DNA from 2 places in the Pseudomonas sp. Marseille-P9899 genome. Region 2 is predicted to be linked to the other one. Evidence: predicted binding sites of a transcription regulator. Region 2 holds the regulator's gene; the other holds the start of a gene.
What was found. The regulator sigma-54, encoded in region 2, starts transcription at its own class of promoters, with help from an activator protein. The targets are predictions, from matches to a motif close to ANTGGCATNNANNTTGCTNT.
Positions count from the first base shown of each region.

Region 1: HWV67_RS04210 (ammonium transporter) is a predicted target of sigma-54. The motif match lies at 1,344-1,363, and genes of this name have one in related genera.

Region 1 covers NZ_CAESCG010000001.1:934,530-937,859, forward strand. The annotation lists gene HWV67_RS04200 (TonB-dependent siderophore receptor) at 1-207, opposite strand, end outside; gene HWV67_RS04205 (hypothetical protein) at 422-1,075, opposite strand; gene HWV67_RS04210 (ammonium transporter) at 1,480-2,799, shown strand; gene HWV67_RS04215 (DMT family transporter) at 2,865-3,206, shown strand.
Region 2 covers NZ_CAESCG010000002.1:122,358-125,687, forward strand. The annotation lists gene rapZ (RNase adapter RapZ) at 1-255, opposite strand, end outside; gene ptsN (PTS IIA-like nitrogen regulatory protein PtsN) at 258-722, opposite strand; gene hpf (ribosome hibernation-promoting factor, HPF/YfiA family) at 735-1,043, opposite strand; gene HWV67_RS09820 (RNA polymerase factor sigma-54) at 1,125-2,618, opposite strand; gene lptB (LPS export ABC transporter ATP-binding protein) at 2,796-3,330, opposite strand, start outside.

The sequences.
Region 1 (3,330 bases), on a different contig from region 2:
CGCCGTGTCGGTGCGCGTCGCGCTGGCGGAACGGGTGGCTTTGTAGCCTTGCACCGGACCGTCGGCGCGCTCGTAGTCGGCGGCGTCGGCGTTGATGTTCACCGCGTCGAGCTGGACGTTGCCGGTGGCGTTTTCGGGGGACTGGGCAGCCAAAGCCAGCGAAGGAATGGCGTGGAGCAGGCACAGCGAGACGATCGTGCGACGCATCGAGTTTGAAATCCTGGCGGGAGGTTGTAGGACAACGAGAAAGGCGGGCGATAGTATCTGCGTGTAATTCGCATTTGCAAATACTTTTTAAACTGATGGTATGCCAGGAAACTTGATGGATCAGACAGAAAAATGTCTTGGAATAGAGGGTCTTACGCGGTTCTAGCGTAGAGATGCCAGGCCGGATTGCCGGCCTGGCGGGAGGCTTTTTGGCTTAGTTGCTTACAGCGGGCGCCATCGAACGGGCTACGTCAGCCGAGCGCTTTTCGTTCAGTTCGCGGATCGCCTTGATCGGCTTGTTCAGTTGGTCCAGCAGCGCGCTCATCACGCTCAGCGTGTCCACTTCTTCTGTGCTGCGGTGCTGCTTGAGCAGGTCTTCGATGCGTGCGGCAATCACCGGTTCCCAGCGGTCACTTTCTTCGAGCAGGGCGTGCAAGGTATTCAGGCCGCGTTGCGCGCTCGAGGTAATGGCTTCAACTTCCGCGGCGCCGGGTGCGAAGACGGCGACTTCGGCCTCGATTTCATCGTCGAAATCGACGTCCTCTTCGGCCTCCTCCAGTTGACCGATCGCCTGGTCTACCTGACGCTCGGCGATATGTTCGACCAATTCCCGGGCTTCTTCGCTGAGGAAGCGCAGCGTGCCGAAATGGGTGTTGCGGCCTGGCGACTGCGGAAGCAGAAAACGCACGGACTCGCCTTCGCCGAGCACCCGGTCACTCCAGTCCTTCAACGTTTGCCAGGACGTGATCCGCGGGTAGTTGATCTTCTTGGCCAGCCGCTGGACCACCTCGTCGCTCAGTGAGGAGGGCTCGACCAGCACGCCATATTTACGGTGTAGCGTGGCGGCGATATCAACGTTCGTAGTCATTGCTCAAGACTCTCCAGTCCTTGGTTTTGGACAATGATATCAAGGTGATGCCTCTTCGGCTGCCTCGGGAATTTTGAGCGGCGGTGCACGAGGCTGAAGCGGGCCGCCCGGAGTGAAGCACCTTCAGGGTGAAGTGCACTTAAAAGTTGCACAAAAAGAAACTAACTTTCCCTTGGGGAAATACTAAAAAGACCGTCTTCCCGCCGAAATTTCAAATAAAAGTCTTTTAAATCATCTGCTTGAATCTTGATGAAAGCTGCGCGAAGAACTTGGCAGGCCAATTGCCTTGTCCATGGGGCAACTCAACAGCCACGTGGAAGGATGCTCTTCCCGAGGCACCCGAATGCCGACCCGTCATCCAAGCACGGGGTGCAGGCATCCCCATCGATTGGAGGCAGTGGGCAATGATCCGGTTTTCACCTGTGGTCCGCGGTACCTTGGGCCTTTCCATGATGTTGAGCGCGACTGCGGCCCTGGCCGAGGAAGCGCCGCCCGCGATCAACAGTGGCGACACCGCCTTCGTGGCGTTGTGCTCGCTGGTGGTGCTGTTGATGATGCTGCCGGGCCTGGCGCTGTTCTATGGCGGCATGGCGCGGAGCAAGAACGTGCTGTCGATCATGATGCAGGTGTTCTGCACCTCGTCACTGATGGCGGTGCTGTTCGCCGTCTATGGCTACAGCCTGACCTTCGCCGACGGCGGTTCGCTGCAAGCGGTGATCGGCGGCCTCGACAAGCTGTTCATGAGCGGTGTGACCAAGGACACGGTGGTCGGCACCATCCCCGAATACCTCTACTTCCTGTTCATGCTGCTGTTCGCCGCGATCACCCCGGCGATCATCGTCGGCGCTTTCGCCGAGCGCATGAAGTTCAGCGCGGTGCTGGTGTTCATGGCGATCTGGCTGAGCATCAACTACATCCCCATGGCGCACATGGCCTGGGGTGGCGGCTGGGTGTTCAACCTGGGTGTACAGGATTTTGCCGGCGGCAACGTGGTGCACCTCAACGTCGGTATCGCCGCGCTGGTCGGGGCCTGGATGTTGGGGCGTCGACGCGGTTTCGGCACCTCGGCGCTGGCGCCGCACAACATGACCATGACCTTCACCGGCGGCTGCATGCTGTGGGTTGGCTGGCTGGGGTTCTGCGGCGGTTGCGCGCTGGCGGCCAACGGCTTCGCGATGCTGGTGATGGTCAACACCATGCTCGCCAGTTGCGCCGGGGCACTGGGCTGGATCCTCGTCGAGTGGCAGCACCGCGGCCGGCCGAGCCTGTTCGGCGCGATCTCCGGCGCCATCGCCGGGCTGGTGGCGATCACCCCGGCGTGCGGTTACGTCGGGCCCATGGGCGCGATTCTGCTGGGCCTGATCGCAGGTCCGGTGTGCGTCTGGTCGGTGGACAAACTCAAGCCGATGATCGGCCTGGACGACGCCTTCGATGTGTTCGGCGTGCATGGCGTGGCCGGCATTCTGGGTGGCCTGCTGACTCCGGTGTTTGCCCTGACGGCGATTGGCGGCCAGGGCTTCGCCGAAGGGCGCGGCCTGATGGAACAGTTGTCGATCAACGCCGGCGCGATCCTGTTCAGCATCAGCGTTTCGGCGGTCACCAGCTGGATCGCCTTCAAAGTGGCGGCGACGCTGTGCGGTGGCCTGAGGGTTGATGAAGAGGCCGAGGTCGATGGCCTGGACCTCTCCGCCCATGGTGAGGTGGGCTACAAATACTCGAATTGAGAGCTGCAAAACCCCGCGCCGACGCCTTGCGTCGGCGTTTTCATTGGGATCGAGGGAGTTGTGCGATGGGCGGGTTGAATGGATGGGGCTACCTGATTTTCGCGGGCGTGTGCGAGGTGTTCTACGCCTCGATCATCCCCCGCACCGAAGGCTTTACCCGGCTGTGGCCGAGCCTGTACTGCGGGTTCTTCCTAGCGCTGAGCATCTACCTGCTGAGCCTCTCGGTGCGCGAATTGCCGCTGGGCCTGGCGTATGCGGTATGGGTGGGGATCGGCACGCTGGGGACGGTGGTGTATGGCAGCCTGTTCCTGGGGGAATCGCTGGGGGTGTTGAAGGGGTTGTGCTTGTTGATGATTGTTGGCGGGATTGTCGGGTTGAAGCTGGTGGGGGAAGGGCAGGCTGTTTGAACGATGCTCTGCGGGGCTTGGCGGCGATTGGATCTTGGGCGACCCAGCCTGTTTCCAGCGTCGATGGATGATCTGATCCCGGATGCTCGAGATGCTGGCCTGAGAGGTTCTTTTCGGGGTGCTT
Region 2 (3,330 bases):
GCACTGGATATGGCGCGCACGCGCGTCGTCCAGCAGCTCCGGAAAGCGTGTCAGGTGGCTCGGCAGGTTACGCGCGTCGATGGACACCGCGACCCGTGGCTGCAGCAATTCGGTATTGATCAGGGCGCTTTCCGCCAGCTGCGGGAGCAGGCCGGCGGGGAGGTTGTCGATGCAGTAGAAGCCGTTGTCCTCAAGGACGTCGAGGGCGGTGCTCTTGCCCGAGCCGGATCGGCCGCTGACGATGACGAGGCGCATGCTCAGGGCTCGTTCTGCACGTCCAGGACGACCTGGTACAGGGCGGTACTGCTGTTGGCCGCACGAAGCCGGTCGCGGACATCCTTGCGATCGAGCATGCTGGCAATCTGGCGCAACAGTTCAAGGTGGGCGTCGGTGGCAGCCTCGGGCACCAGCAGAACGAACAGCAGGTCTACCGGGGCGCCATCGATGGCGTCGAAATCTATGGGGGCATCCAGGTGAAGCAATGCGCTGACAGGGCTTGCACAGCCCTTGAGGCGGCAATGGGGAATGGCGATGCCATTGCCAAATCCTGTCGAGCCGAGTTTTTCTCGGGCAATCAGGGCTTCATAAACGGTCTGGCCGTCCAGATCAGGAACTTCTTTCCCGATCAGGTTGCCGATCTGTTCAAGTGCGCGCTTTTTACTGCCACCCGGCACGTTCACGAGGGAACGGCCGGGGGTCAGGATGGATTCAAGTCGGATCATGGATGAGGGGGATCAGCGTGCAGCCGTACCTTGCAGCAGGCTTTGCTGTTTTTCCTTGTGTTTTTTCAGTTGACGGTCGAGCTTGTCGGCCAAGGAGTCGATCGCGGCATACATGTCTGCATCTTCGGCGTTTGCTACCACTTCACCACCGGGAATTTGCAGGGTGGCCTCCACTTTCTGCTGGAGTTTCTCGACCTTCATGATCACCTGCACATTGGTGATCTTGTCGAAATGACTTGCTACACGCTTGAGCTTCTGCTCGACATAGTCGCGCAGCGGCGGAGTGACTTCTACATGATGTCCACTGATGTTGACTTGCATACTGCTTCTCCTTTGTTGCCGTGCATAAAGAGGCAGGTGTTGCGCCTGCCACTGAATTGCGATGGCACACCTCAGGGAAGGTCACATCAATCGCTTGCGCTCACTCGACGGTGCGATGCCGAGGGATTCGCGGTACTTGGCGACGGTGCGACGTGCTACCTGGATGCCTTGTGCCTCCAGTAAACCAGCGATCTTGCTGTCACTCAATGGCTTTTTCTGATTTTCCGCGGCAACCAGTTTTTTGATGATTGCGCGGATCGCCGTGGACGAGCATTCACCGCCTTCGGAGGTGCTGACGTGGCTGGAGAAAAAGTACTTCAGCTCATAGATTCCGCGGGGCGTGTGCATGTATTTCTGCGTGGTGACCCGGGAAATCGTCGATTCGTGCATGCCCACCGCTTCAGCGATGTCGTGCAGTACCAGCGGTTTCATCGCCTCGTCGCCATGGTCGAGGAAGCCGCGCTGGTGTTCGACGATCTGGGTCGCCACCTTCATCAGCGTCTCGTTGCGGCTTTGCAGGCTTTTGATGAACCAGCGAGCTTCCTGCAGTTGGTTGCGCATGAAGGTGTTGTCGGCGCTGGTGTCGGCGCGGCGAACGAAGCCGGCATATTGCGGGTTGACCCTCAGGCGCGGCACCGCTTCCTGGTTCAACTCCACCAGCCAGCGATCGCTGTCCTTGCGCACGATCACGTCGGGAACCACGTATTCGGGTTCGCTCGACTCGATCTGCGAGCCAGGGCGTGGATTCAGGCTCTGGACCAGTTCTATCACCTGGCGCAGCTCATCTTCCTTGAGCTTCATGCGGCGCATCAGCTGGCTGTAGTCGCGACTGCCGAGCAGGTCGATGTAATCGCTGACCAGTCGCTTGGCCTCGGCCATCCACGGTGTGTTGGCGGGCAGCTGGCGCAACTGCAGCAACAGGCATTCGCCCAGGTTGCGTGCGCCGATACCGGCGGGTTCGAACTGCTGGATGCGGTGCAGGACGGCTTCGATCTCGTCCAGTTCGATATCCAGTTCAGGGTCGAAGGATTCGCAGACTTCTTCCAGCGTCTCGTCGAGGTAGCCCTGGTTGTTGATGCAGTCGATCAGGGTTACAGCGATCAGTCGGTCGGTGTCCGACATCGGTGCCAGGTTCAACTGCCAGAGCAGGTGGCTTTGCAGGCTCTCGCCGGCCGATGTGCGGGTGGTGAAGTCCCACTCGTCATCGTCGTTGCTGGGCAGGCTGCTGGCGCTGGTCTGGTAGATGTCTTCCCAGGCGGTATCGACCGGAAGTTCGTTGGGGATGCGCTCGTTCCATTCGCCTTCTTCGAGGTTTTCCACGGTGGGCGCGGATTGCTCGAAGCTGCTCTCCTGGGACTCGGCAACAGGCTTGGACTCGGCGTTGTCGGCCATCGGGTCGCTGTTGTCGAAGTCTTCGCCTTCTTCCTGGCGCTCGAGCATCGGGTTGGACTCCAGGGCTTCCTGGATTTCCTGCTGCAGATCCAGTGTGGAGAGCTGGAGCAAACGGATAGCCTGTTGCAACTGCGGGGTCATCGTCAGTTGCTGGCCCATTCTTAGGACGAGCGATGGTTTCATGGCTGGGGCTTAACACCTTATTCGCCGGCGCGCATGCGCCATCAACTACAGGGGCGCGCGGGCGCCAATTCTAAGCAAGATATATGCCTGAAACTGTAACGTTTGCCTAGAGCGCTGTAACAATTAAGCCGCAATCGTGGCTGAATCGCAGCGCTCGGACCACTCCGATACGCGAGCCTACAGACGGAACTCGTGGCCCAGGTACACCTCTTTGACGAGCTGGTTGGCCAGGATGGTTTCCGAGTCGCCTTCGGCGATCAGTTGGCCATCGTTGACGATGTAAGCGGTTTCACAGATATCCAGCGTTTCACGGACGTTGTGGTCAGTGATCAGAACGCCAATGCCCTTGGCTTTCAGGTGGTGGATGATCTGCTTGATGTCGCCGACCGAGATCGGGTCGACACCGGCGAAGGGTTCATCGAGCAGGATGAACTTCGGTGCGGTAGCCAGGGCGCGGGCGATTTCCACGCGACGACGCTCGCCGCCGGACAGGCTCATGCCGAGGTTGTCGCGGATGTGGCTGATGTGGAATTCCTGCAGCAGGCTTTCCAGCTCCTTGCGACGGCCTTCGCGATCCAGTTCCTTGCGGGTTTCCAGGATCGCCATGATGTTGTCGGCCACCGACAGCTTGCGGAAGATCGAGGCTTCCTGGGGCAGGTAGCCGATGCCGGCGCGTGCGCGGCCGTGCATTGGCTGGTGGCTGACGTCCAGG